Regions from separate parts of the Streptomyces sp. NPDC048275 genome, predicted to be linked through region 1. Evidence: riboswitches for the same ligand, from Rfam matches in the RefSeq annotation. Region 1 holds a riboswitch; each other region holds the start of a gene.

Region 1 (5,710 bases):
CGACACCGGTCTGGCGCCCGCGGCGGCGGGCGCGGCTCTCGCGGCGCTGCGGCTGCTGCGCCGCGAGCCGGAGCGTGCCGCACGGGCCCGTGAGGTGGCGACGGCGCTGCACACCCGGCTGACGGCAGAGGGCCTGGAAGCCGTACGACCGGACGCGGCCGTGGTCTCCGTGCGCGCGCCGTCACCCGAGCGGGCCGTGCGGTGGGCGGCCGACTGCCGTGCGGCGGGACTCGCCGTCGGCTGCTTCCGTCCCCCCTCCGTGCCCGACGGCGTCTCCCGGCTGCGGCTGACCGCCCGCGCCGACCTCACCGACGCGCAGATCGCACACGCCGTACGGGTGATCAGCGGGCATCGGTGAACGGGGTGGGCGTCAGCTCAGTCCCGCGATGAATCCCCTCCAGGTCGCAGGGGCGAAGACCAGAGCGGGGCCCGCCTTGTTCTTGGAGTCGCGCACGGCCACGAGTCCGGCCCAGGGGCCTGGGCCCGGTCGTGCCGTCTCGACGCAGTTGTTCATTCCGGTACTGCGGCTGCTGCGCAGCCACCGCACGTCGTGGAGTGAAGCACTGGAAGGTACGTACCGAGGCATTGCGGACATGGTGCCTCCTCACGCGCCGTCACGTAGCACGGCGATGTAATCCAACGAGTCCTCGGGCGAAAGGGCGTGGATCTGCAGGGCGTTGAAGGCCTCGGTGTAGGCCTGGAGGTCTTCTTTCCGCTCGAGGTAGAGGCTACTCGTCAAGTGGTCGAGAACAACCACATCCAGATCAGTTGTGTTCGGAAATGAGAAAATAACGAAAGGTCCGGTGACTCCGATGTGTGCCCCCGCGGCGAACGGCAGGACCTGAAGCCGCACTTGGGGAAGAGCGGCGGCCTCCCGCAGCCGGTCGAGTTGCCGTGACATGACCTCCGGTCCGCCGACCTCGCGTCGTAATACCGCCTCGTCCAGGACCGCGCTCAGTTCCAGCGGCGGAATCGAACGCAACACGTCCTGGCGGGCGAGGCGCACCTCGACGAGCGCGTCGAGCTTGCCGTCCTCGAGACCGCCGACGGCGGCCCGGGTCACCTCCCGGGCGTACTCGGGAGTCTGCAGCAGCCCCGGTACCACCGAGGTCTCCAGCGTGCGTATTCCGCTGGCCTGGGACTCCAGACTGATGAAATCGCGGTATGTCGGCGGCAGGACTCCGCGGTAGGCGTGCCACCAGTGGTGCCGCCCGTTACCCTCGGAGCCCGCCAACCCGACCAGGAGTTCCCGTAATTCGGGCTCGTCGACGGCGTAGGCGTCCAGAAGGCGCTGGACGTCCGCCGGCTTCACCCCGCTGATGCCGGTTTCGATCCGGCTCACCTTCGACTGATGCCAGCCGACCAGACGGGCGGCCTCACCACTGGTGAGGCCCGCACCGGCGCGCAGCGCGCGCAGTTCGGCACCGAGCTTGCGGCGGCGTACCGCGGGACCGTGCTGCATGGCCGTACTCCTTACTCCCTCCGGGCCGCCCAAATGCGGTCTGCCGTCGCAGAGTTCACCGCTTCGAGCGACAGATATATGCATATCTCGGTGGATCGCTCCCGGGACCGGCCCAGTGATGGCAGTCTGGCGCGAAGCACCAGTCCGGGACCGTACTCGAACCATCCGCTCCTTGTCGGACTCCGGTCCCGTGGGAAAGGGACGACGTCGCCATGGCAGATCACCATGAAGCATCCGTCACTCTGCCGAGCGATCCCGCCTCGGTCTCCGCGGCCCGGAAATTTGTCGCCGAAGTATTGGCCGAATGGGGCCTGCCGTGCGACGCCGAAGTCGCCGACACCGTACGGCTGATCGTGTCCGAACTAGCCACCAACGCCGTCCAGCACACTTTCGGGCAGTCGCCCACCTTCAGGGTGGATGTCCGGCTCGACCGAGACGAACGCCTGCGCCTCGGCGTCACCGACAGCCACCCGCGCTTTCCGAAACGCCTGCCCGCCGCCGTCCAACAGGACAACGGACGCGGCATGGTGATCATCCGTTGGCTCACCGCCGAGTGCGGCGGCAGACTTCTCGTGCGGCCCACCCGGGAGGGCGGCAAGACGGTCTCCATCGAACTGCCGTGGGCGGTGCCGGCGCAGCCGGTGACGGCCGGGGGACCACAAGAGCCGTAAGAAAGCCGATCAGTTGTCGGGCCTGTGCTGTGCCGCACGTCCGAAGGCGCCGCGCAGCAAGGCCCGGAAGGCATCGGCCGCCGGCGTCGGACGGTCGGTCCGGTGGACGACGGAGATCGTGCGCCGCAGGTCCCCCGGCTCGAGCAGGCGCAGCCCCACCGGAGTCGCCGCGGTCCTGGCCACCATCTCCGGTACGACCGCGACCCCGAGCCCCGCGCTGACCAGCGCGCACACCAGGGCGTACCCGGGAGTCTCGACCCGCACCGACGGCGTGGCACCGGCCCGGGCCAGCGCGGCCTCCACGCCCTGTCGCGGTGGATGATCCGGGGCCATGCTGATCAGTGGCTGTCCGGCGAGTTCGGTCAGCGGCAGCCGCGCCGAACCGCCCGCCAGGACGTGCCCCGGCGCGGTCACGAGGACCAACTCCTCGACCAGCACCGGCTCCGCGCGCACCGACGAGGGGAGGCGCACGGGGTCCGCGGGCTCGTAGGCGTGGGTCAGCGCGAGGTCCACCTCGCCCGCCGCCACCGCCGAAACACCGTCCGGGGGCTCACAGTTCGCGACCGTGAGCTGTACGTCCGGGTGCGCCCGGCGGAAGGCGCTGAGCACCGGCGGCAGTAGATGGATACCCGCCGTCTGGAAGGTGCCGAGCCGCAGAGTGCCGCCGGACAGCCCGGCCAGCCCGGCCAGTTCGTGCCGGGCCCGCTCCATCTCGTCGAGAATCCGGCGGGCTCGCGCCACGAGCAGCTCGCCCGCGTCCGTGAGCCGCGCCCCGCGATGGGACCGCACCAGGAGGCTCGCGCCCGCCTCCCGCTCCAGCTTCGCCAGCTGCTGGGAGAGCGCGGGCGGCGTGTACCCGAGGCGCTCGGCGGCCCGGGTGATCGATCCCGCCTCGGCGACCGCCACCAGGGCCGCGAGCCGCGTCGGGTCGTACATAGTGCCCCTCCTGACCTTCCCGGGGCTCGAAACACCGCCTCTGCGTCTGAACGAGTGCCTGGACGAGTGCCTGGACGAGTGCCTGGACGACGGTCTAAACGACTGCTTAAGACTGACCCAGGATATTCGACATACCTGTTGAAGGCCTGGTCCGGGCAGCCTGGTGGCCATGGACTCACAGCTCATCGCCTTCACCGGGGTCGCCGCGGGCATGGTCGCCATGCCGGGCGCGGACTTCGCCGTCGTCGTACGCAATGCCCTGGTCTCCCGCAGGGCCGGGGTCGCGTGCGCGCTCGGGATCACCGGCGGGCTGCTCCTGCACACGGCGCTGGCGGTCGCCGGGGTCGCCGCGGTCCTCGCGGCCGTGCCCGCGCTGTTCCGGGCGCTGCAGCTGCTCGGCGGCGCCTATGTGCTGTACCTCGGCGTACGGACCTTGTGGGGGCTGCGGCGGCCGAGCGGGGCGGTGGTCGAAGGGGCGGATTCGGGTGCGGGCCCGCTGCGGCAGGGTTTCGTCACCAACGCGCTCAACCCGAAGGCGCCCATCACGTTCCTCAGCCTGCTGCCGCAGTTCGTACCCGTGGGCAGCTCCGCGATGCCCCGCACGCTGCTGCTGGCGCTGATCGTGGTCGTCCTGGCCCTGGTGTGGTTCCCGGCGGTCGCGTTGCTGGTGGACCGGCTCGGCCGCCTGCTGCGCAGGCCGCGCGCCGCCCGCGTCGTGGCGGCGGCCACCGGCACCGCACTCACCGTTCTCGGCGTGGTGCTCCTTGTGGAGCCTCTTCGGTCCTGACGACGGTACGCCGGACCAGTCGCGGCAGCGCGCCCCACAGCGCCAGATAGGCGACCAGTGTGCCCGCGCTCGCGGCGATCCCGGGCCCCCGCCCGACCGCCACGTCCACGACGAGCAGCACCGATCCCGTGATCGCCAGCATGAGAACGCCCATACCTAACGTGGTCAGGGCGGAGGAGACTCGCACGATGGTCGGCTTGGCACCTTGCCCGAACAGCAACCGGTGCACGGCCGGAGGCGCCGTGAACAGGGCGGTGGCCAGCACGGCCAGCAGGAGCGTCGCGACGTACGTGGCCCGCTGCATCGTGTCGAGGGACGGGAAGCGCGGGGTGAAGGCCAGGGTCAGCAGGAAGGCGAAGAGAATCTGCACCCCGGCCTGCGTGACGCGCAGTTCCTGGAGCAGTTCGCCGAAGTTGCGGTCGGCGCGTTCGAGGGGCGTCTCGTCGCGATCTGTGGGGGGACGTTGCTCGGCCATGGAGTACGAGTAACCGATTCATCCCGTTTCATGCCCCGAGGGGGCGACGGCGCGGCCGCCGTCACCCCCGCGGGCAGATCAGCTGACCCGGCCGTACCACACGCTCTTGGTCCAGATCTTCTGGAGCTTCACGACCTCCCCCGTCTTCGGGGAGTGCCAGATCTTTCCCTTCCCGGCGTAGATGCCGACGTGGTACACGCTGCTGCCCGAGTGGAAGAACACGAGGTCTCCGGCCTTGCGTTTCGAGGCGGAGACATGGCGGGACTTGTTGTACTGCGCCGCGGCCGTACGAGGCAGCTTCTTGCCTGCCTTCTTGTACGAGTAGAGCGTGAGCCCGGAGCAGTCGAAGCGGCGTGGCCCGGCGGCACCGTACTGGTACGGGGAGCCCTTCTTGGAAGCCGCGACCTGGAGTGCCTTCGTCGCCACAGTGGCCGCCTCGGCGTCGGATGCGACGCCCGGGACCACGAGCCCGCCGCCGACGGCGGCGAGGGTGAGCGCGGAGGCCGTACCGGCCCGCGTCCACAGCGACGGAACACGATTGAGCGCAGTCATGCGCAACCCTTCGTCAGCCGCCTGTGAAGGATGACCTGTCGGATTCGGGCTGGCGAAGTAGCCCGGCCGCGTACTGCGGCTTCACCCCAAGGTCCGTCCGGATCTCTCCGGCGGACCGTCGTGCTGGGTCCTCCACTCCTGCCGATGCACATCTGTCGACCGGTCATCCGGGGGCGGCAGGACTCGGCGTCCGCCCGGACCGCCCCGCCGCTGTGGCGGGGGCTTGTCGTCGAAGGGATCTTCACGCATGCCAGTCAGAAAATCCGAGCGGAACCGGCGATTTGTGGGGTTAGTCACCACTCACCCGTTCGGGTGGACACTCTTCCGTTCGAGGGCTGTTGGGGCTATCGATGACGCTTTCACCAGCACCGGAGCCTTCTGTTCCGCTTCTGGGTTACGCGCGTTGCGCAACTTCTGCGGGTCTCCGAAAGGACCCGCGTCTACTCCATCAGGGGGTAATCCGGTTGGTCCGTTTGAAGCCCGGGCCGGACGCGTCAACTCTCCGCGCCGGGCGGCAGGGTGACGCGGGCCGCCCGCCGCTCGCCGTCGAGGACCCGCAGGGCCTGCGCCAGGGTCGGGGCGTGCACCTCGCTCTCGCCCCGCTGGTGCATCAGCGCGAGGGCGTCGCGCAGTGCCGTCGCTTTCCCTACGAGTGCCTGCGCGGCGCGCAGCCCGCGGTAGGTGTCTCCCGGCCGGGCCGGGTTGATACGGCCGAGCAGGTCGACCACGTCGAGGTAACGGTCGATCAGCTCGGCCTCGGCACGGGTCAGTGCGGGCAGTGGGGGCAGTTCGGGCACCATCGGCGGATCACCTCGCGTCGGGTGTGG
Region 2 (5,710 bases), on a different contig from region 1:
AGAGCGCGTCGATCATCGCTTCCGCCCGCTCACCGATGCCCCGCTTGGGAACGTTGAGGATGCGACGCAGCGGGACCGAGTCCTCGGGGTTGGACAGGACCCTGAGGTACGCGAGGACGTCCCGGACCTCCTTGCGCTCGTAGAAGCGGACTCCGCCGACGACCTTGTAGGGCAGGCCGACGCGGATGAAGACTTCTTCGAAGACACGGGACTGGGCGTTCGTACGGTAGAAGACGGCGACGTCGCCCGCCTTGGCCTCACCCGCGTCGGTGAGACGGTCTATCTCGTCGGCGACGAACTGCGCCTCGTCGTGTTCGGTGTCGGCGACATACCCGGTGATGTGCGAACCCGCGCCCGCGTTGGTCCACAGGTTCTTGGGGCGGCGTGACTCATTGCGCTCGATGACCGCGTTGGCCGCACTGAGGATCGTCTGGGTGGAGCGGTAGTTCTGCTCCAGGAGGATCGTCGTGGCGTCCGGGTAGTCCTCCTCGAACTGGAGGATGTTGCGGATGGTCGCGCCGCGGAAGGCGTAGATCGACTGGTCGGCGTCGCCCACGACGCACAGCTCGGCGGGCTCGAGGTCGCCCTCGGCCGGCGGCGCGTCCTCGAGCCGGTCGCCGGTCGCCGGACCGACGAGCTCCCTGACCAGCGCATACTGCGCGTGGTTGGTGTCCTGATACTCGTCGACCAGGACGTGGCGGAAGCGGCGGCGGTAGTGCTCGGCGACATCCGGGAAGGCGCGGAGGAGGTTGACCGTCGTCATGATCAGGTCGTCGAAGTCGAGCGCGTTGGCCTCGCGCAGCCGCGACTGGTACATCGCGTACGCCTGGGCGAGGGTCTTCTCGAAGCCGTCGGTGGCCTGGGCGGCGAAGTCCTCCTCGTCGATCAGCTCGTTCTTCAGGTTCGAGATCTTGGCGCTGAACGACTTGGGCGGGAAGCGCTTCGGGTCGAGGTCCAGGTCGCGGCAGACCAGGGCCATCAGGCGCTTGCTGTCGGCGGCGTCGTAGATCGAGAAGGAGGAGGTGAAGCCGAGCCTCTTCGACTCACGGCGCAGGATCCGCACACACGCGCTGTGGAAGGTCATCACCCACATCGCGTTCGCGCGCGGGCCGACGAGCTGCTCGACGCGCTCCTTCATCTCGCCCGCGGCCTTGTTCGTGAAGGTGATCGCGAGGATCTGGCCGGGGTGGACATGGCGCTCGCCCAGCAGGTGCGCGATCCGGTGGGTGAGCACACGGGTCTTGCCGGAGCCGGCGCCGGCCACGATGAGCAGCGGGGAGCCGGAGTGCACCACGGCCGCTCGCTGGTTCTCGTTCAGCCCGTCGAGGAGCGCGGCCGGGTCCACGGCGGGGCGCGGGGCACCGTCGCGGTAGTACGCGTCCCGGTCCGGCGGCACGTCGAACTTCCCGCCGAACAGATCGTCCGGAATCGGCTCCGGTACGTGATCGTCCTCGGGCGGCGGCGGGGGCTCTTCCTCATGGCCCCGCGAGGGCTTGAGGTCCGCCAGGAAGCTGTCATCAAAGAGGCTGCTCATCGCTCTCCGAGTCTAGGCCGCCCCACTGACACCCCGCCGCCACCCCGCGAACTCGACCGGATTCCGTGACCCGGGACGGGCAGACCACCCCCGCCGCCGCCCCATCACCCTCCAGAATCACTCCATTACGGTCAGCAATCCGCCAGTAATGAATGGACAGAAAGCGAAAAACCATCACTTATCCCCCCAGGATTTCCCGCGCACAATAACGCCACCCAATAAGGTCACGAAAATGTATCGGGCATATCGCACATCAAACTTCACAGAAGCCACACGCATTGGCTAGCGTGCCGGGCAGGCCGCTCGACACTCACCGGCGAACGTCGCCGGGCCGTGCGGCCTCCGCCGAGTCCGGTGCGCCGTAAGGCAGTCGGAGCCGGGGACCCAACCGACCTTGGGGTGAATCGGTCCAACCGTCCTGGGGGACAAGGACCGTAGGGCAAACCTTCCGGAAGCACCCGCCCGAACCCGACAGCTAACTCGGTAGGCGGATCACGGAAGGAGTCGCCTCTCTTGGCGTCGCAACACAAGAGGAGTTCCAGGGGCGCGCGGGTAGCGGGCATACGGACTCCCGCCCTCGCCACGGCGGCCCTCACCTCCATGGCCCTGCTCTCCCAGACGGCCAACGCCGCGCCCTCGGCCGAGCCCAAGCCGAGCATCGAAGAGGTCGAGAAGAAGGTCAACGACCTCTACCACCAGGCCGAGACGGCCACCGAGAAGTACAACGCGACCAGGGAGAAGACCGCCAAGCAGCGCAAGCGCGTCGACGCTCTCCTCGACGACGTGGCCCAGCGCACCGAGAGTCTCAACACCGCGCGTGAGGAGCTGGGTTCGTTCGCCGCGGCCCAGTACCGCACCGGTGCCTCCGCCCCCGACACCGCGACCCTTCTGCTGGCCGACGACCCGCAGGACTACTTCGACCAGACCCAGCTGATGAGCCGTCTCACCACCCGCCAGAAGGCGGCCGTCGACGACTACATCACCGAGCAGGCCGACACCACGAAGAAGCGTGCGGAGGCCTCCGAGAGCCTGCAGACGCTCACCACCTCCGAGAACGCGCTGCAGACGTCCAAGACGGAGGTGCAGCGCAAGCTCACCGAGGCGCGCGAACTGCTGTCGAAGCTGACCGCCGAGGAGAAGGCGCGGCTCGCCGCGATCGAGAAGGAGAAGCAGGAAGAGGCCGACCGCAAGGCGGCGGAGCTGGCGCAGCAGCAGGCCGCCCAGGAGGCGGAGGAGAAGGCGCGCCAGGAGGCGGCGGCCCAGCAGCAGACGGACTCGTCGTCCGCGACCACGGGAAGCTCCGGCTCCTCCAGTTCCTCCGGGACCTCGGCCACCGACGCCTCGTACACCGCCAAGGCCGACAAGGCCATCGCCTTCGCCCGCGCCCAGATCGGCAAGCCGTACGTCTGGGGCGCGACCGGGCCCGGCTCGTACGACTGCTCCGGTCTCACCCAGGCCGCCTGGAAGGCCGCCGGCGTCACCCTCCCGCGCACCACCTGGGACCAGGTCACGGCGGGCACGACGGTCGCCCTCTCCGACATCAAGCCCGGTGACCTCGTCTTCTTCTACGACGACATCAGCCACGTCGGCCTCTACGTCGGCAACGGCATGATGATCCACGCCCCCAAGCCGGGTACGTACGTCCGCGAGGAGTCGATCTTCTACGCCGGCGAGTCGATCATCCACAGCGTGCTGCGTCCGGCGTAACGCCTTTGCCGCGGGGTACGCGCGCGTGAGACTCGTCGAGCTCCACGCGCGCGTGCCCCGCGGGCAACCGGTCCAAAGTTCCTTAGCATCAGGCCCATGCCAGCCACCTCCCCGCCCCGCACCCGGTGGGCCCGACTTCGCGTCTGGTGGGCGCGGCGTCCACCGGGCGACGGAGCCGCCGTCATGGCCACCGGCATCATCTCGGTCGGGCTGCATGAGACCGGCCACGAGACCCTGTCCCGTATCGCGCTGGTCCTGACGGCCGTCGCCTGGCTCGGGCTCGCCGCCGACTTCGTCGTACGGCTGCTGCGGGAGCGGGTGCGGTGGCTGGCGGAGGCCTGCACGCCGGGTGCACTCACCGCGGTCGCGGCAACCACCGTGCTCGGCACCCGACTCACCGCACTGGGCCGGCAGGAAGTGGCCGAGGCCCTGCTCGCCCTCTCGGCCGTGCTCTGGCCGGGGCTGCTCTTCCTGGTCGTACGGCACTTCAGGCCCCGTATGCCCGGTGCCGTGTTCCTCGGGTGTGTGGCCACGCAGGGGCTCGCGGTGCTGGGCGCGGTGCTCGCCACGGTCACCCACGCGGACTGGCTCGCGCACACAGCACTCGTGTTGTTCTGGCTGGGGATCGTGCTGTACGTGGTGGCGCTGCTCTGCTTCGACTTCCGGGAGGTCGCCACGGGGGCCGGGGACCACTGGATCGCGGGCGGCGCGCTGGCCATCTCGGCGCTGGCCGGGTCGAAGCTGATCGCCGCGCACCATGTGAACGTCTACCTGTGGAACGACGACGACAGCGGTGTGCTGCGCGCCGTGACCCTCGCCCTGGCCGTGCTCGCCCTCGGCTGGTACGGCGTCCTGGTCCTCGCGGAGCTGGGGTGGCCGCGCCCGCGCTACGACGTGCGGCGCTGGGCGACGGTGTTCCCGATGGGGATGACTGCGGCGGCGGCCCTGTCGGTCGCGGCCGCCGCCGGCGTCCCGTGGCTCAGGGGGACCGGGCAGGTACTGCTGTGGATCGCGGTCGCGGCCTGGCTGGCCGTCGCGGCGGGAGCCGTCGCGTCCGCGGCAGGCGGCGGGTCCTCGGGAGGCGAAGGAACCCCAGGAGGCGAAGGATCCCCGGGGAGCGGCGAATCCGCGGGAACCGTCAGGTCCAGAGGACCGCGATGAAGATGTTCGCGGTCGTCAGCAGCCCGACGAGCCCGAACAGGCCCTTGTCCACCTTCTCGTCGTCGCGCTTCACATAGATGAGGCCGAGGATCACGATCAGCAGGGCGAGCTTCACGCCGATCTTGATGTTGTTGACCGGGTTGTCGTCGGCCTGATCGAGGCCGACGAGGATGACGCCCGTGACCAGCATGGTCAGCGCGCCGTGCAGCATGGCGGGGACGAACCGGGCGGTTCCCTGGCCCATCGCCTTCATCTGGGTGAGGAAACCGCCGAGGAGCGAGGCGATGCCGATGATGTGCAGGCCGACGAAGAGATGGATGAGTACGTCCATGAGGCCGGAGCCTAATCGGCGGTACCCATCCTCCTTGTCACCGGCCCACCCCATGTAGACCCCTAGCAGTCGGGCACCCACCGTTGCCCCGGAACCACCCCATCGGTCATCACTCTGTGCGAAGTCGCCCGCGCGGGGCCGGGATCACGGTCTGATGCGGTCAGCCGGCGATCCAGTCGCGCCAGTTCCGTACATGGCGTCACCAAGGCATCACTCTCAGGTTTAGCGTCCTCCACCAGGTGACCGGCTCCCCACCGCCGCCCGGGCCAGGGGCGGCAGCCGGACACCACCGCCGAGAAGGTCCGGCGGCGGCTCGCTCCCCCTGTGCAGGCCGCCGCCGGACGCGTAACGGCTGACCGCGCTCGTCCTGGCGGTCGTCTCGTCTTGGCGGTCGTACGGAAGCCCCCGGGAAGGATGTGGGCCCTAGTGGCAGCGCACCGCAAGCCCAGACAGAGTTCGCTCGGCGGGAACACGGCCCGCACGGCCATGACCATCGCCCTCGCGGGAGCGGCGACGGCGACCGGCTTCGAGGGGACGGGGCACGCGGAGCCGCAACTGTCCCCGGCGCAGGTGAAGGCCAAGGTCGACAAGTTGTACGAGGAGGCGGAGATAGCCACCGAGAAGTACAACGGCGCGAAGGAGAAGGCCGACGCGGCGGGGCGGCGGCTGAGTTCGCTGCAGGACGAGGCGGCGCGCAAGCAGGACCGGCTCAACTCCGCGCGGGAGTCGCTGGGTGCGATCGCCGCGGCGCAGTACCGCAGCGGGGGCCTCGACCCGGCGCTGCAACTCGCGCTCTCCGGCGACCCCGACCAGTACCTCGAAGGGGCCGCGTTCGCCGAGCGGGCCGGAAGCCGGCAGTCTCAGGCGGTGGGCCTCGTACGCAAGCAGCTGCGGGAGATCGAACAGCTGCGCGGGGCCGCGCATGTCGAGCTGACCTCGCTCAAGTCGCGCCAGGCGGAACTGAAGCGGACCAAGCA
Region 3 (5,710 bases), on a different contig from region 1:
CAGACGAAGTGAAACCGGCCCCTTGGCATGGCGTACGACGTTGCCCACCAACTCGCTGACCAGCAGTTCCGTCGTCATGGCCAGGTCATCGAGGCCCCACTCGGACAGCTGCTCCCGGACCAGCTTGCGTGCCTCGCCCGCCGCTTGTGGCTCGGTGGCCAGCGGCCAGGCGGCGACCGACTCGGCAGGAAGCCGGTGCACACGCACGACCAGCAGGGCCGCGTCGTCGGCGGACTGCTGCTGCGCCGGGAGCAGGCCGGAGGTGAGCCTGTCGCAAAGAAGGTCGAGATCGACTCCGCGGTCCCCGGCGAGCAGTTGGGCGAGACGGGCCATGCCCGCGTCGATGTCGCGGCTGGCGGACTCGATCAGCCCGTCGGTGTAGAGGACGAGGAGGGAGTTCTCCGGCAGCGTGAGTTCGACGGATTCGAAGGGCGGGTCCGCGGCGCCCAACGGGGGATTCGAGGCCACTTCGGGAAACTCGACCGTACCGTCGGGGTGGAGGATGGCAGGCGGCGGATGCCCGGCGCAGCCGAGGGCGCAGACGCCCGTGGTGGGGTCGTACACCCCGTAGAGGCAGGTGGCGTACGAGTCGTCGCCGAGCTCGGCGACGACGTCGTTGAGGTGAACGAGGATCTCGTCGGGAGGCAGCTCCAGGTCGGCGAGGGTGTGCACAGCGGTACGCAGCCGCCCCATGGTGGCCGCCTCCGACAAGCCGTGGCCCATGACGTCGCCGATGACGAGGGCGACCCGGTCACCGGAGAGCGGGATGATGTCGTACCAGTCGCCGCCCACATCCATGCCCTGCTGGGCGGGCAGGTAGCGGGCGGCGGACGTGCACGCCGGCAGGGGTGGCAGCGTCCGGGGGAGCAGGCCGCGCTGCAATTGCTGGGCGCGGTTGTGCTCGGCGTCGAAGAGCCGGGCCCGTTCCAGCGCGTGGGCGACGAGACCGCTGATCGCGACCAGAAGTGTGCGCTCCTCGCTGGAGAACGGGCGCGGTTGGTCGAGGGAGATCACGCATACCCCGACCGGGTGGTCGGATGCGATCAGGGGCAGGAACGCCCATGCCTTTTTGCCGCCCGCCGTGGGATGGCCGCTCAGCTGCGGGTAGTGCGACGCGAACTCCTGCGGAGAGGAGAAGAACTGCGGGATACGGCTGAGCATGGCGTCCATGATCGCGCTGCCTGCCGAGACGGGCTGGTTGTTGAAGAGATCGGTGAACTCTTGCGCGTAGCCGACGCTGCCGACGACACGCGTTCGCCCGTCCTCGACGACCTGCACCATCAGCCCCGCCGCGCCGAACGGTGGCAGTACGTGCCGGGCGACCGCGTCCACCACGCCCTGCGCGCCGATCGCCTTGGCGAGCGCCGCTGTCAGTTCCCCTATGCGGGCGGCCCGGTCGGCCTGCGCGCGGGCGGCCGTATCGCGCTCGACGTCCCGCATCAGCTTTTCGTGGATATCGGTGAAGAAGAAGGCCAGGCCGTCAGGGAGCGGGACCAGTCGCAGGTGGCACCAGCGCCGGGTCCCCGGTGCCAGGAAGTCCAGGCCGGTGGGCTTCGGCCGTGCGGCGGTCTCCTCGCAGAGCGCCCGCAGACCGGGGACCTGTAGGACGGTGACGTCCCACAGCAGGCGGCCGACCAGTTCCTGGCCCAAGCCCAGTACTCGCTCCCCCTCCTCGTTGAGGAAGGTGATGTGCCACTGGTGGTTGAGGGTGAGAAAGCCGTCGCTCATATGACGCAGCGCGTGGCTGATCGTGTCGCGAGCGCTGCGGGACCCGGTGGAGTCCCATACGGTGCCGACCACGCCGACGGGCTGATCGGCGTGCGCCAGTTTCACCTGGCCGCGTACCTGGACCCAGCCGATCGTGCCGTCCGGGCGCCGCACCCGGTACTCGGTGCCGTACGGGCGCCGGTCGCGCAACGCCTTGTCGACCTCGGCGGTCACCAACGGCCTGTGTCGTCGGGATGGATGATGTTCAACCATGTTTCCGCCCGCCCGTCGAACTTCTCCGGATCGAGCCCGAGCACGCTCATCGCCGCCTCGTCCAGGTCCACCTCGTCGGTGGCCATGGTCCACTCCCAGGATCCGACGCGTACGGCCTCCAGCGCCTGTTGCAGAAGCGGTCCGGGCCGCAGTTCCCGAGGTGGTGGCTCCTTGGGCAGGAGGGGGCGGCCCAGTCGTACGGCGATCCAGGCGGCGACGGCGTCCAGGAAGGCCCACTGGTCGGGTTCGGGGGCGCGGCGAGCGTCGGTCAGGACGGTGAGTGCGCCCAGTGGACCGTCAGGGCCGGGCAGCGGGACGGTGGCGACGCTGTCGGCCGAGTCCGGGCCCGTGGTCGTCCCGGGGGCCGGTTCCGCCTGCGGGGCCGCGGCCAGCCAGACGCTCGTTTCCTCGCGTACGGCGCGGACCGGTGGCAGGCTTCCGTAATCCGGGACGCGCTCCCAGCGCTCGGTTATCGTCGGGGGCAGCCCGCTGCTTGCGAGGAGGTGCAGCCCGCGCAAGCCCTCGGGCCCGCCCACGTGAACCATGCCGCCGACCCCGCCGAGCTCGGCCACAGCGTGTTCCAGAGCGAGACGGAGCGCCTCGGTCACCGCCACGTCGTCGTCGATCGCACGGAGAAGGGCCATCCGCGGATTCATAAGATGAATATACCGAGAGCGGAAAATCCTGGTGATGTGACGGTGGGTATGTATGTAGTCCAGTCGCCGCTGGGCTATGATCGATCTTGTTGAGCGGCCCGCCGGAACTCCGGTGGTCAGCCTGGCGTTGGTGGTCCAAGGAAAGACGTCCCGCTTCCTGCGGGGAGATGCAGGTGCAAGGCCTGCCCGGCGCTCCATACAGCCCCGCCTCCGGTACTCCGGAGGCGGGGCTTGCTTGTTACTGATGTCGTGGTGCCGCTCGCGTCTGAGCGGACCGCGGCGCACCGGCGGCCTGGCCCTCGGCTCACGCCGGACCCAGTGCCGACCGGGTGCTGCCCTGGGCTTCAGGCCGGCCGTACGGCACTGTGGATCGCCGACGATCCAGCGTAGAAGATCGACTCCTCGCGTATGGACGCCCCCGGGCTCGGCGCGTGGATCATCATGCTGTTGCCGGTGTAAAGGCCGACGTGGCCGACATCGCCGGAGAAGAAGATCAGGTCGCCGGGCTGCATGTCGGCGAGGGCGACCGCTGTGCCGGCGCTCGCCTGATCGTGCACGGTACGGGGGAGTGCGACCCCGGCGGCCTTCCAGGCGGACTGGGTGAGACCGGAGCAGTCGTACGAGTCCGGTCCGGTCGCGCCCCAGACGCACGGTCTGCCGATCTGTCCACGGGCAAAGGCGACTGCCTCCGCGCCCTTCCTGCCGTACCCCGACTCCGAGCCGCTGCCGGTGCTGATGAAAGCTGCGGCGCCGGTTGAATGGGCTGCGGCAGAGGTTGTCAAGGCTGCGTCGAAGCTTGTATAGGCGGCGTCGACGCTTGCATAGGCCGTGTCGACGGTTGTATTGGCCGTGTCGACGGCCATGTCGGCGCCGAGGCCGGCCGGTTGCTGCCACAGCCACTCCTCGCCGGCTTGGCGGGGAGCCTGTTCCTCGGAGGTGCGCCAGGTGTCCTCGGCCCGGGGCTCGATCGCCGGGAGTTGCGCACTCTGCTGTGCGGCGTGCTTGGACAGCAGTCCACGGGCTGTTGCGAGCTTTTGCTGGATCTGTTCTTTGGAGGTCCTCAACGAGGTGTGCGGAGGCTCGATGGCCAACGCGGGCAGGGCCTTTGTGGCCTCCCCCTGATGTGCCTCCTGCGCGACCGGCAGCGCGGCCATGGGCCCGGCGGTCAGCTCCGCCACGGGACCGGTGGGCACCCCGGCGGCGGGCCCGGCGGTCAACTCCGGGACGCGCGAGCCGGTCACTTCCCGTCCACGGCCGGTGCGTTCGTCCTGCGGACGCCCCGCAGGGCCCGTGGGCCGCGCGTTGGCCGCGCGGTTCGGCATTCTGTCGGCCGGCAGCCGGGCCGGCACGGTCGGGCCCAGCCGCGCGCGCCCCACGTCGAACCACCGCTTGGCCACGTTGTTGTCGAGGGCGGGATCGGTGCGCGGGCGCCCGTTGCCGGGTGCAGGATTGCCGCGTTGGCGTGATCCGGTGGTCGTGGCGCGGGTCGCGTTGTAGGTCCCGGTGGCGGTCTCGGCCTGGTTGTAAAGGCTGTTGATCCGCTGCTGGACCTCTTCGCGGCTCGGCTCGTCGTTCCCTGCCGAGGGCGTGGCGCCGGCAGTCCGGGAAGCCTGGGCCTCAGAGGTGAGGGCCGCGGCCGAGAGGGCGGAGTCGCGCATGCCAGGGAGGCTCATGCCTCCAGGACGCGGGGTGCGTTCCGGCGCCATGGGGGGACGTACTCCTTCCGTGCTCCGCCTACCGAGTTGGCTGTCTGGTTCGGGCGAACAGTGTGGAAGGTATGCCCTACAGCCCGTGCCCTGATGGGCAGTTGGGCCGATTCACCCCAAGATCGGTTGGGTCTCCGGCTGTTTTGGGGTGCAGCGGACTCGGCGGAGGTCGCACAACCCGGCGAGGTTCGCCGGAGGGAGTCGTGCGGCCTGCCTGCCAATCTAGCCAACTTGTGTGCCTCACGTGAAGGTTGAAGTGTGAAATGTCCCATATGCATTTCGGACCTGCTGAATTGGGCATGAGGAGAAGGTCTCCGTGCCCCGGCCGGCGACTCCTCGACCCCGCTCTCAAGGCCGCACCGGCGAGTGGGGCAGGTCACCTCGGGATCTGCTGCTCGAACCAGACGACCTTGCCGGTGCTCAGTCTCGTAGCTCCCCAGCGCCACGCGAGTTGATCGACCAGGAACAGGCCGCGGCCGCCCTCGTCGCCCGGCTCGGCGTGCCGCATCCGGGGCACCTGGGGCGAGTCGTCGGTCACCTCGCAGCGGAGCACGTCCGAGCGGAGCAGCCGCAGGGTGATGGGCCGGGAGGCGTAGCGCACGGCGTTCGTCACGATCTCGCCGACCATGAGTTCCGTCGAGTCGAGCAAGGATTCCAGGCCCCAGCGGCGCAGTGTCCTGCGGGTCAACCGGCGTGCCTGTCCCGCGGTCAGCGGGTGGGGGGCCAGGAACCAGTACCCCACGCTGTCCGCGGGGAAGCCCTCGAATCGCACGATGAGCAGCGCGATGTCGTCGTCCCGGACACCCGGGCCCAAGGTGTCCAGCACTTGGTCGCACAGCGGTTCCAGTGAGGAGGTGGCGAGCCTGTGGGCTGCGCCTTGGAGGTGGGTGCGCAGAGCCGCGACGCCTGTACCCACGTCTGTTTCATGGGACTCGACGAGGCCGTCGGTGTACAGCAGGAGGGTCGCTCCGGTGGGCGCGGGCATCTCCACCGATTCGAAGACGACGCCGCCGACGCCGATGGGAGCGCCCGGCGGGACGTGCAGTACCTCCGCGCGGCCGTCCGGGTGCAGGAGTATCGCGGGCGGGTGGCCGGCGTTCGCCAAGAGCAGTCGCCGCGATATCGGGTCGTAGATCGCGTAGAGGCAGGTCGCCATGTGGTCGCCGCCAAGACGCTGGGCCTGCTCGTCGAGGTGGTGCAGGACCTCGTCCGGAGGCAGGTCGAGCCCGGCGAGGGTCTGCACGATGGTGCGCAGCTGGCCCATGATCGCGGCGGAGGCCATGGAATGGCCCATGACATCGCCGACGATCAGGGCGATGCGGTTGCCGGGCAGAGGGATCGCGTCGTACCAGTCGCCGCCGACCCGCG
Region 4 (5,710 bases), on a different contig from region 1:
GCGCGGTGTGGTCGCTCGTCTCGGCGAGGATCTCCTCGCGCCAGTCGCCGAGGAGGTCGCCGTAGAAGGGGGTCGCGTTGCGGGCGCCGGAGACGACACCGGACGGGTCGAAGATCCGGGTGCTGGTCTCGGTCGCCGGGTCCCACTTCTCGACGTACGTGTGGTCGAGGAGCTCGGAGGCCTTGTCGCCGTCCCACCAGATGCGGAAGTTGACGCTGGGGGTGGTGGCGGAGACCTTGCCGTCCTGGACGTTGAAGACGCCCGCGCCGGGCCGGGTGACGTCGGCGGTGGAGGTCCAGTACTCGTAGCCGGGGTGGTCCGGGTCGATGTCGGCGGCGCTGCCCCGGCCGACGTCGAGGTCGGCCTCGCTCGTCGGGTTCGCCGGGTGCTCCCCGGTCACCAGACGCTCACCGGTGTCGGCGTCGTAGTAGTACCAGGGGAACTTCGATACGACGCCCAGTTCGGACTGCTGGATCGCGAAGCCCTCCAGGCCGGGCCGGTCGGGGTCGAGGTCGGCGATGGCGAAGCGGTCTCCGTGCCCGGCGCCGTCGACGACATAGCGCAGGGTGCCGTCGCTGTTGACGACGTAGTTGCCGTCGGCGATCTCGTCCTTGCCGTCCTGGTCGACGTCGACGGTACGGATCTGGTGGAAGCTGGTGGCACCGCTGTCCGACGGGACGACGTACTTCCAACGCCGGGTGAGATCGGTCCCGTTGAAGTCCCAGGTCTGCAGGAGAGTCCGGAAGGTTCCGCGTCTGGCGCCGACCCGCGTGACCAACTTCGTGACGAGGCTGGGGTGTTCGCCGTCCAGGTAGGCGATGCCGAAGTGGCCTCCGGAGGGGCCGTCGGCCACGAAGTCGTCGGGGACGGGCTGCCGGACGCGTTCGCTGCCCGTCGCACCGTCGATCACCGAAATGAACTGGTTCGCGGGCGAGTCGGCGGCTACCTTCGCGCCGTCCGCGAACGTCGTCCCCTCGGCCGTGTGCACCAGCACCTCGGCCTTGCCGTCGCCGTCGAGGTCGTACACCGTGACGTTGTCGTCGTTGCGGTATCCGCCGATCGCCGTCGATCCGCTGATGGCGGCGGGCGCGGGGTCGTTGGCACCGTTCCCGCCGACCTGGGTGTACGAGCCGGGGCCGAGGTCGACGCGCCACAACCGCTCGCCGGTCAGCGTGTAGGCCTCCAGCAGATCGGGCTTGGTGCGGTCGGTGGCGAGCCGGCTGACGACGAGTTCATAGCGACCGTCACCGTCGAGGTCGCCGGGCCAGGCGTGCTGCACGGTGTACTCGTCGGCGGTGGCGAGCGGGATCTCCGCGTAGCCTTCGGCGAAGTCGAGCGCCGCCGGACTCGGCTTCTTCTCATGGCCGTTCACGACGGCGCGAACGGTGTACGTTCCCGTGCCGCGGCTGTTGTCCTGGTAGGTGGTGGACTTGGTGATCGGCTCCCGGTTGAGCCGACGTCCGCCCTTGTACACATGGAAGGCGATGGCGTTCCCGTACCGTGCGTACTCCGTGCCGAGCAGCCGCCAGCTGAGGAAGGTGCCCTTGCCGGAGGGGACGGCGACCAGGCCGCGGTCCAGGTTCTCCACGACCCGACGTGTGGGCGCCTGTGCACCTTGCGACGGGGTGGCGACGAGGCCGACCAGCAGCACGGCGGCGGTCATCGCGCCGAGTCTTCGAGGTTGCATGCTTCAGTGCTCCTTGTGGTGGATGAGAGCAATGAGCCGGTCGGCCACCTTGCGATGCCCTTGGGCGTTCGGGTGGACAGTCCCGTTGAAGTCCCCGCTCTCCGGGGTGACCCAGCCTGTGGTGTCGACGAACTCGACCCGCCGGTCGGCGAGTTCACCGACGACGGCGGCGATGTCATCGCCATGCGTACCGTTGAAGGGCCGCAGCGCGAGAATGCGGGCGCGCGGGGCCGCGGACCGCAGCTGGTCCAGGTAGGCGCGGTACGCGGCCCGGAACTCCTCGCGGCCGAACGCCGCGTCGTTCGTCCCCTGGTTCACAACGATCACATCGGCACGGCGGTCCGAATCCGCCCTGGAATCCGCGTAGTTCCAGTCGTACGCGGCTCCGGCGGCCGGGACTCCCCCGTTGCCGGCCTGGATGACGCCCTGTCTGCCGAAGCCGACCTGCGTGAGGGAGGCGTGCAGCTTGTCGGCGACCAGGGTCGGATACGCGACCGTGCCGTCGGCGCAGTCGGAGGTGTTCACCTCGCACAGCGCCATGACGCCTTGGGTGATGGAATCTCCGTAAAAGGCCAACTGCATCTCCCGTAAAGGTCGTTCGGGAAGCGGTCGCGCCCCCTCGTCCAGCCGCAGACCCGTGAGGACGACCCCCGTCTCCAGCGGCGGAGTCCAGCGGTTGGCTCGCGAGAAGACGTCCTTCACGGAGATCTCGGCGGTGTGCGTCCCCCGGCCCGACAGAGCGATGTCGATGTCGGGCCGGTCGACGTCGTACAACCGCTTCGGCCCACCGTCCACCGACACATAAATCTGCGCGGGCACGGTGATCGACGATACGTCGAAGAGGGCGTGCAGCGTGCCGCCGGTGAAGCGGAACCGCAGCCGGGACCCGGAGTTGACGGTGGCGGCGGCCTCGGCGGTACGTCCCCAGTGGCCCTCGTACGCGAGACGCCTGTCATCGGGCCGTACGACATTCGAGTCCCCGGACGCGACAACAGCAGGCGCGCCCACGAACAGCAGAGCGACGGACGCGGCTGCGGCCGCGGCGCCCTTGACGGCGGTGCGTCGGTCGACGCCGGGCACGGGAACCTCCGAAGACATAGAAAGCGCTTGCGGGAGATCACTATGGTGTCGCCGTGGCGCGCCTGTCGATACCTCGTACACCGCCGCCACAAGACCGCAATGCGCGGATCATGAACCAGCAGGGGGCGCAATCTTCCGGTCATAGCTCCTTCGTGGATCGCTCATGGGTCGCCCATGGATCCCTGTCTCTGAAACGCCGAAGGCCGGACCCCAGGGATCATGGGGTCCGGCCTTCAGAGGCGAGCAAGGGCGTCAGCCGACGGCGACACCGTGCGAGCGCAGGTACGCGACCGGGTCCACGTCCGAGCCGTAGTCCGGCGTGGTGCGGATCTCGAAGTGCAGGTGCGGACCGGTGACGTTGCCGGTCGCGCCGGAGAGGCCGATCTGCTGGCCCTCGGTCACGGTCTGGCCCGCCGAGACGGAGAGCGAGGACAGGTGGGCGTACTGCGAGTACTGGCCGTCGGCGTGCTGGATGACGACCTGGTTGCCGTACGCGCCACCCCAGCCGGCGGAGACGACGGTGCCCGCGGCGATGGACTTGATGGTGGTGCCGGTCGGGACGACGAAGTCCACACCGGTGTGGTAGCCGCTGGACCACATGCTGCCGGCCACCTTGTAGTTGGTGCCGACGATGGCGCCCTCGACGGGCACGGTGTAGCCGGAGGCGCTCGCGGTGTCCGTGGACTGGATGTCCGTGGAGGCCGCGGTGCTCGTGGAATCCGTGGAATCCACGGGGCCCGTGGTGTCCGTGGTCTGTATCTTGGGCGCGTTCGCCTTGCTGGACGACGGCGTGGACTTCGTGGACGCCTTCGAGGGGGACTTCGCGGCACCGGCCGACGCGGCCTTCTCGCCGATCGTCAGCTTCAGGCCCGGGTGGATCAGCGACGGGTCGCTGCCGATGGCCGTGCGGTTGTCGGAGTAGAGCTGCCTCCAGCCACCGTTGACGTCCTGCTCGTCGGCGATCTTCAGGAGATAGTCGCCGGCCTTCACCGCATAGGTCTTCGTCGCGGCGGTCGCGGTCTTCGACGAGTCGGCCGCGGACTTGCCGGAAACCGCCGCAGCCTTCCCCAAAGCCGCCGCACTCTTCTCCGGGGCCGACGAAACGCCGGTCGTCGGGGTCGCGGCGTGGGCGCCGGCCGCCCCCATCAGCGGCAGCGCGAGCGCGGCGCCACCCGTTCCGGCCACGGCGATCGAGCGGGTGAAACGCTGGGCTTTCGGACGGCGGTGCTTACCCTTCGCGGGCATGACGAATTCCTCTCCGGCGCCTGCGAGGTGAGCTGTCGGGTGCGGGCTGGAGATGCCCGGCCGCGCGAATGCGCGACTGAACCCCTAGCCGTTCCGGAGACCGGAACAGGCGTGGTACCTGCGGGTCCCCCGCTCCTGCCGAGTTCGGGTGAGTGCGGATTCCGGGCGGCGGCAGGATTGGGCGTCCGTCCGGATTGAGGGCGAACGTAAGCGAGATGAGAGCGCGTCGACAACTGTGTGGATCTGCTGTGTACATACCTTTCTTGATCCATGCCGGAATTCCCGTCACCCTCCGTGAATAGGCGACCATTCCGACCCCTCAATAACCCGAGAATTCGAGCAGGTTGAGAAAAAGGGGACACAACGCATCGTCACGAATATGACGCTGCTCACGCAGGTCGAACCACGATGCTTTATTCCAGGCCCAGTTTGAACTAAGGCGGCAATTCGTCCAGAACAGTCACATGCGACACAGTCGGACAGATGGCCACAACTTGATCTCGCTGATTCAACCGGCGTCCGCAAAGCGGTAGTTGACGTTCGTGAGTGGCTCCAGCACCACCATCGCCAAGGGCGTCTCACACCCGAGGCGACGCCTGTGGACAACTTCATTGCCCGAGGAACCCATGTCGTATCGTCGGAGAGCGCGCCCCCGTCGACGAGCAGCGCCGACGGCCCAATGGGAGGAGCCCCCGTGACGCAGCAGGTCCCGTCGACCGAGCCCGAGCTGGCCGGAGTGCGCAACTTCCGGGACGTGGGCGGCCTGCCCACCAAGGACGGCCGGCGGGTGCGGTACGGCCGGCTGTTCCGCAGCGGCCATCTCGCGCACGCGACGGAGGAGGACGCCGCGTTCCTCTCCTCGCTCGGGCTGCACACGATCTTCGACTTCCGCAATGCCGCGGACCAGAAGCTGGAGGGACCGGACGTCGAGCTGGCGGGTGTACGGAACGTGAACCTTCCGCTGACCGACCCGGCCGACGGCAGCGAGTTCTGGCAAATGGTCCGTGACGGCGACATCGCCCAGTTGCGCGCACACCTCGGCGACGGCAAGGCGGCCAACCGGATGATCGCTTCCTACCGCACGATCATCAAGGAGCGCACACCCGAGCACTCCCAGGTGCTGCACTCCCTGGCCGAGGACAGCGTGCCCGCGCTGATGCACTGCGCGGCGGGCAAGGACCGCGCGGGCCTGTCCATAGCGGTGACACTCCTCGCCCTGGACGTCGAGCGCGACGCCATCGTGACCGACTACCTGGAGTCGAACGCGACGCACCGTCGCTACAAGGTCCGCCGCAGCGGCACCTCGGAGTCGGCCCGCTCCCCCGAGGTCATGGAGCTGCTCAGCCCGCTGTTCGACGCACGCGCCGAATATCTGACGGCGGCCTTCGACACCATCGAGGAGACCTGGGGCGGCGTGGACACCTACCTGGAGCAAGCGCTGCGCATCACTCCGGAGCTGCGGGAGCGTCTGCGCGAGCGCCTGCTGGACTGAGCCCCGCAGACAGCCCCGAAGGCCCGGACCGATCCCCCCGGGGACGAGGAAGATCTACTGGTTCTGCGCACCCAGCGTGAACAGCAGGTAGATGAAGGCCGCGAAGAGGTGGCCGACGGCAACATAGATGATCAGCCGCACCCACAGCGCGCGGGGGAACTTGTCATCCATGGATCGCCGCCTGCCGGGCTCCTGGGGCTCGGCCT

The links. A riboswitch is a leader RNA that binds a small molecule or an ion and turns the genes downstream of it on or off. The one in region 1 is predicted to bind cyclic di-AMP.
Region 2: it holds a riboswitch for cyclic di-AMP, as region 1 does, so the genes downstream of both, AB0D57_RS14575 (NlpC/P60 family protein) here and AB0D57_RS34225 (C40 family peptidase) in region 1, are expected to answer to the same signal.
Region 3: it holds a riboswitch for cyclic di-AMP, as region 1 does, so the genes downstream of both, AB0D57_RS15700 (NlpC/P60 family protein) here and AB0D57_RS34225 (C40 family peptidase) in region 1, are expected to answer to the same signal.
Region 4: it holds a riboswitch for cyclic di-AMP, as region 1 does, so the genes downstream of both, AB0D57_RS02120 (LysM peptidoglycan-binding domain-containing M23 family metallopeptidase) here and AB0D57_RS34225 (C40 family peptidase) in region 1, are expected to answer to the same signal.

The regions. Positions count from the first base shown of each region.
Region 1 is NZ_JBEZLR010000078.1:15,695-21,404, forward strand. Features, by position in the region: gene AB0D57_RS34190 (8-amino-7-oxononanoate synthase) at 1-358, shown strand, start outside; gene AB0D57_RS34195 (DUF397 domain-containing protein) at 371-595, opposite strand; gene AB0D57_RS34200 (helix-turn-helix transcriptional regulator) at 605-1,462, opposite strand; gene AB0D57_RS34205 (ATP-binding protein) at 1,675-2,133, shown strand; gene AB0D57_RS34210 (LysR family transcriptional regulator) at 2,143-3,069, opposite strand; gene AB0D57_RS34215 (LysE family translocator) at 3,239-3,856, shown strand; gene AB0D57_RS34220 (DUF6328 family protein) at 3,810-4,331, opposite strand; gene AB0D57_RS34225 (C40 family peptidase) at 4,410-4,883, opposite strand; cyclic di-AMP (ydaO/yuaA leader) riboswitch at 4,887-5,082, opposite strand; gene AB0D57_RS34230 (hypothetical protein) at 5,378-5,683, opposite strand; gene AB0D57_RS34235 (ATP-dependent Clp protease proteolytic subunit) at 5,691-5,710, opposite strand, start outside.
Region 2 is NZ_JBEZLR010000019.1:92,432-98,141, forward strand. Features, by position in the region: gene pcrA (DNA helicase PcrA) at 1-1,534, opposite strand, end outside; cyclic di-AMP (ydaO/yuaA leader) riboswitch at 1,868-2,040, shown strand; gene AB0D57_RS14575 (NlpC/P60 family protein) at 2,048-3,241, shown strand; gene AB0D57_RS14580 (tellurite resistance/C4-dicarboxylate transporter family protein) at 3,338-4,402, shown strand; gene AB0D57_RS14585 (hypothetical protein) at 4,380-4,733, opposite strand; gene AB0D57_RS14590 (NlpC/P60 family protein) at 5,160-5,710, shown strand, end outside.
Region 3 is NZ_JBEZLR010000021.1:94,470-100,179, reverse strand. Features, by position in the region: gene AB0D57_RS15710 (SpoIIE family protein phosphatase) at 1-1,941, opposite strand, end outside; gene AB0D57_RS15705 (PAS domain-containing protein) at 1,938-2,624, opposite strand; gene AB0D57_RS15700 (NlpC/P60 family protein) at 2,981-4,294, opposite strand; cyclic di-AMP (ydaO/yuaA leader) riboswitch at 4,352-4,517, opposite strand; gene AB0D57_RS15695 (ATP-binding SpoIIE family protein phosphatase) at 4,719-5,710, opposite strand, start outside.
Region 4 is NZ_JBEZLR010000002.1:171,449-177,158, reverse strand. Features, by position in the region: gene AB0D57_RS02130 (hypothetical protein) at 1-1,687, opposite strand, end outside; gene AB0D57_RS02125 (SGNH/GDSL hydrolase family protein) at 1,691-2,767, opposite strand; gene AB0D57_RS02120 (LysM peptidoglycan-binding domain-containing M23 family metallopeptidase) at 3,020-4,012, opposite strand; cyclic di-AMP (ydaO/yuaA leader) riboswitch at 4,017-4,173, opposite strand; gene AB0D57_RS02115 (tyrosine-protein phosphatase) at 4,707-5,504, shown strand; gene AB0D57_RS02110 (DUF6126 family protein) at 5,559-5,675, opposite strand.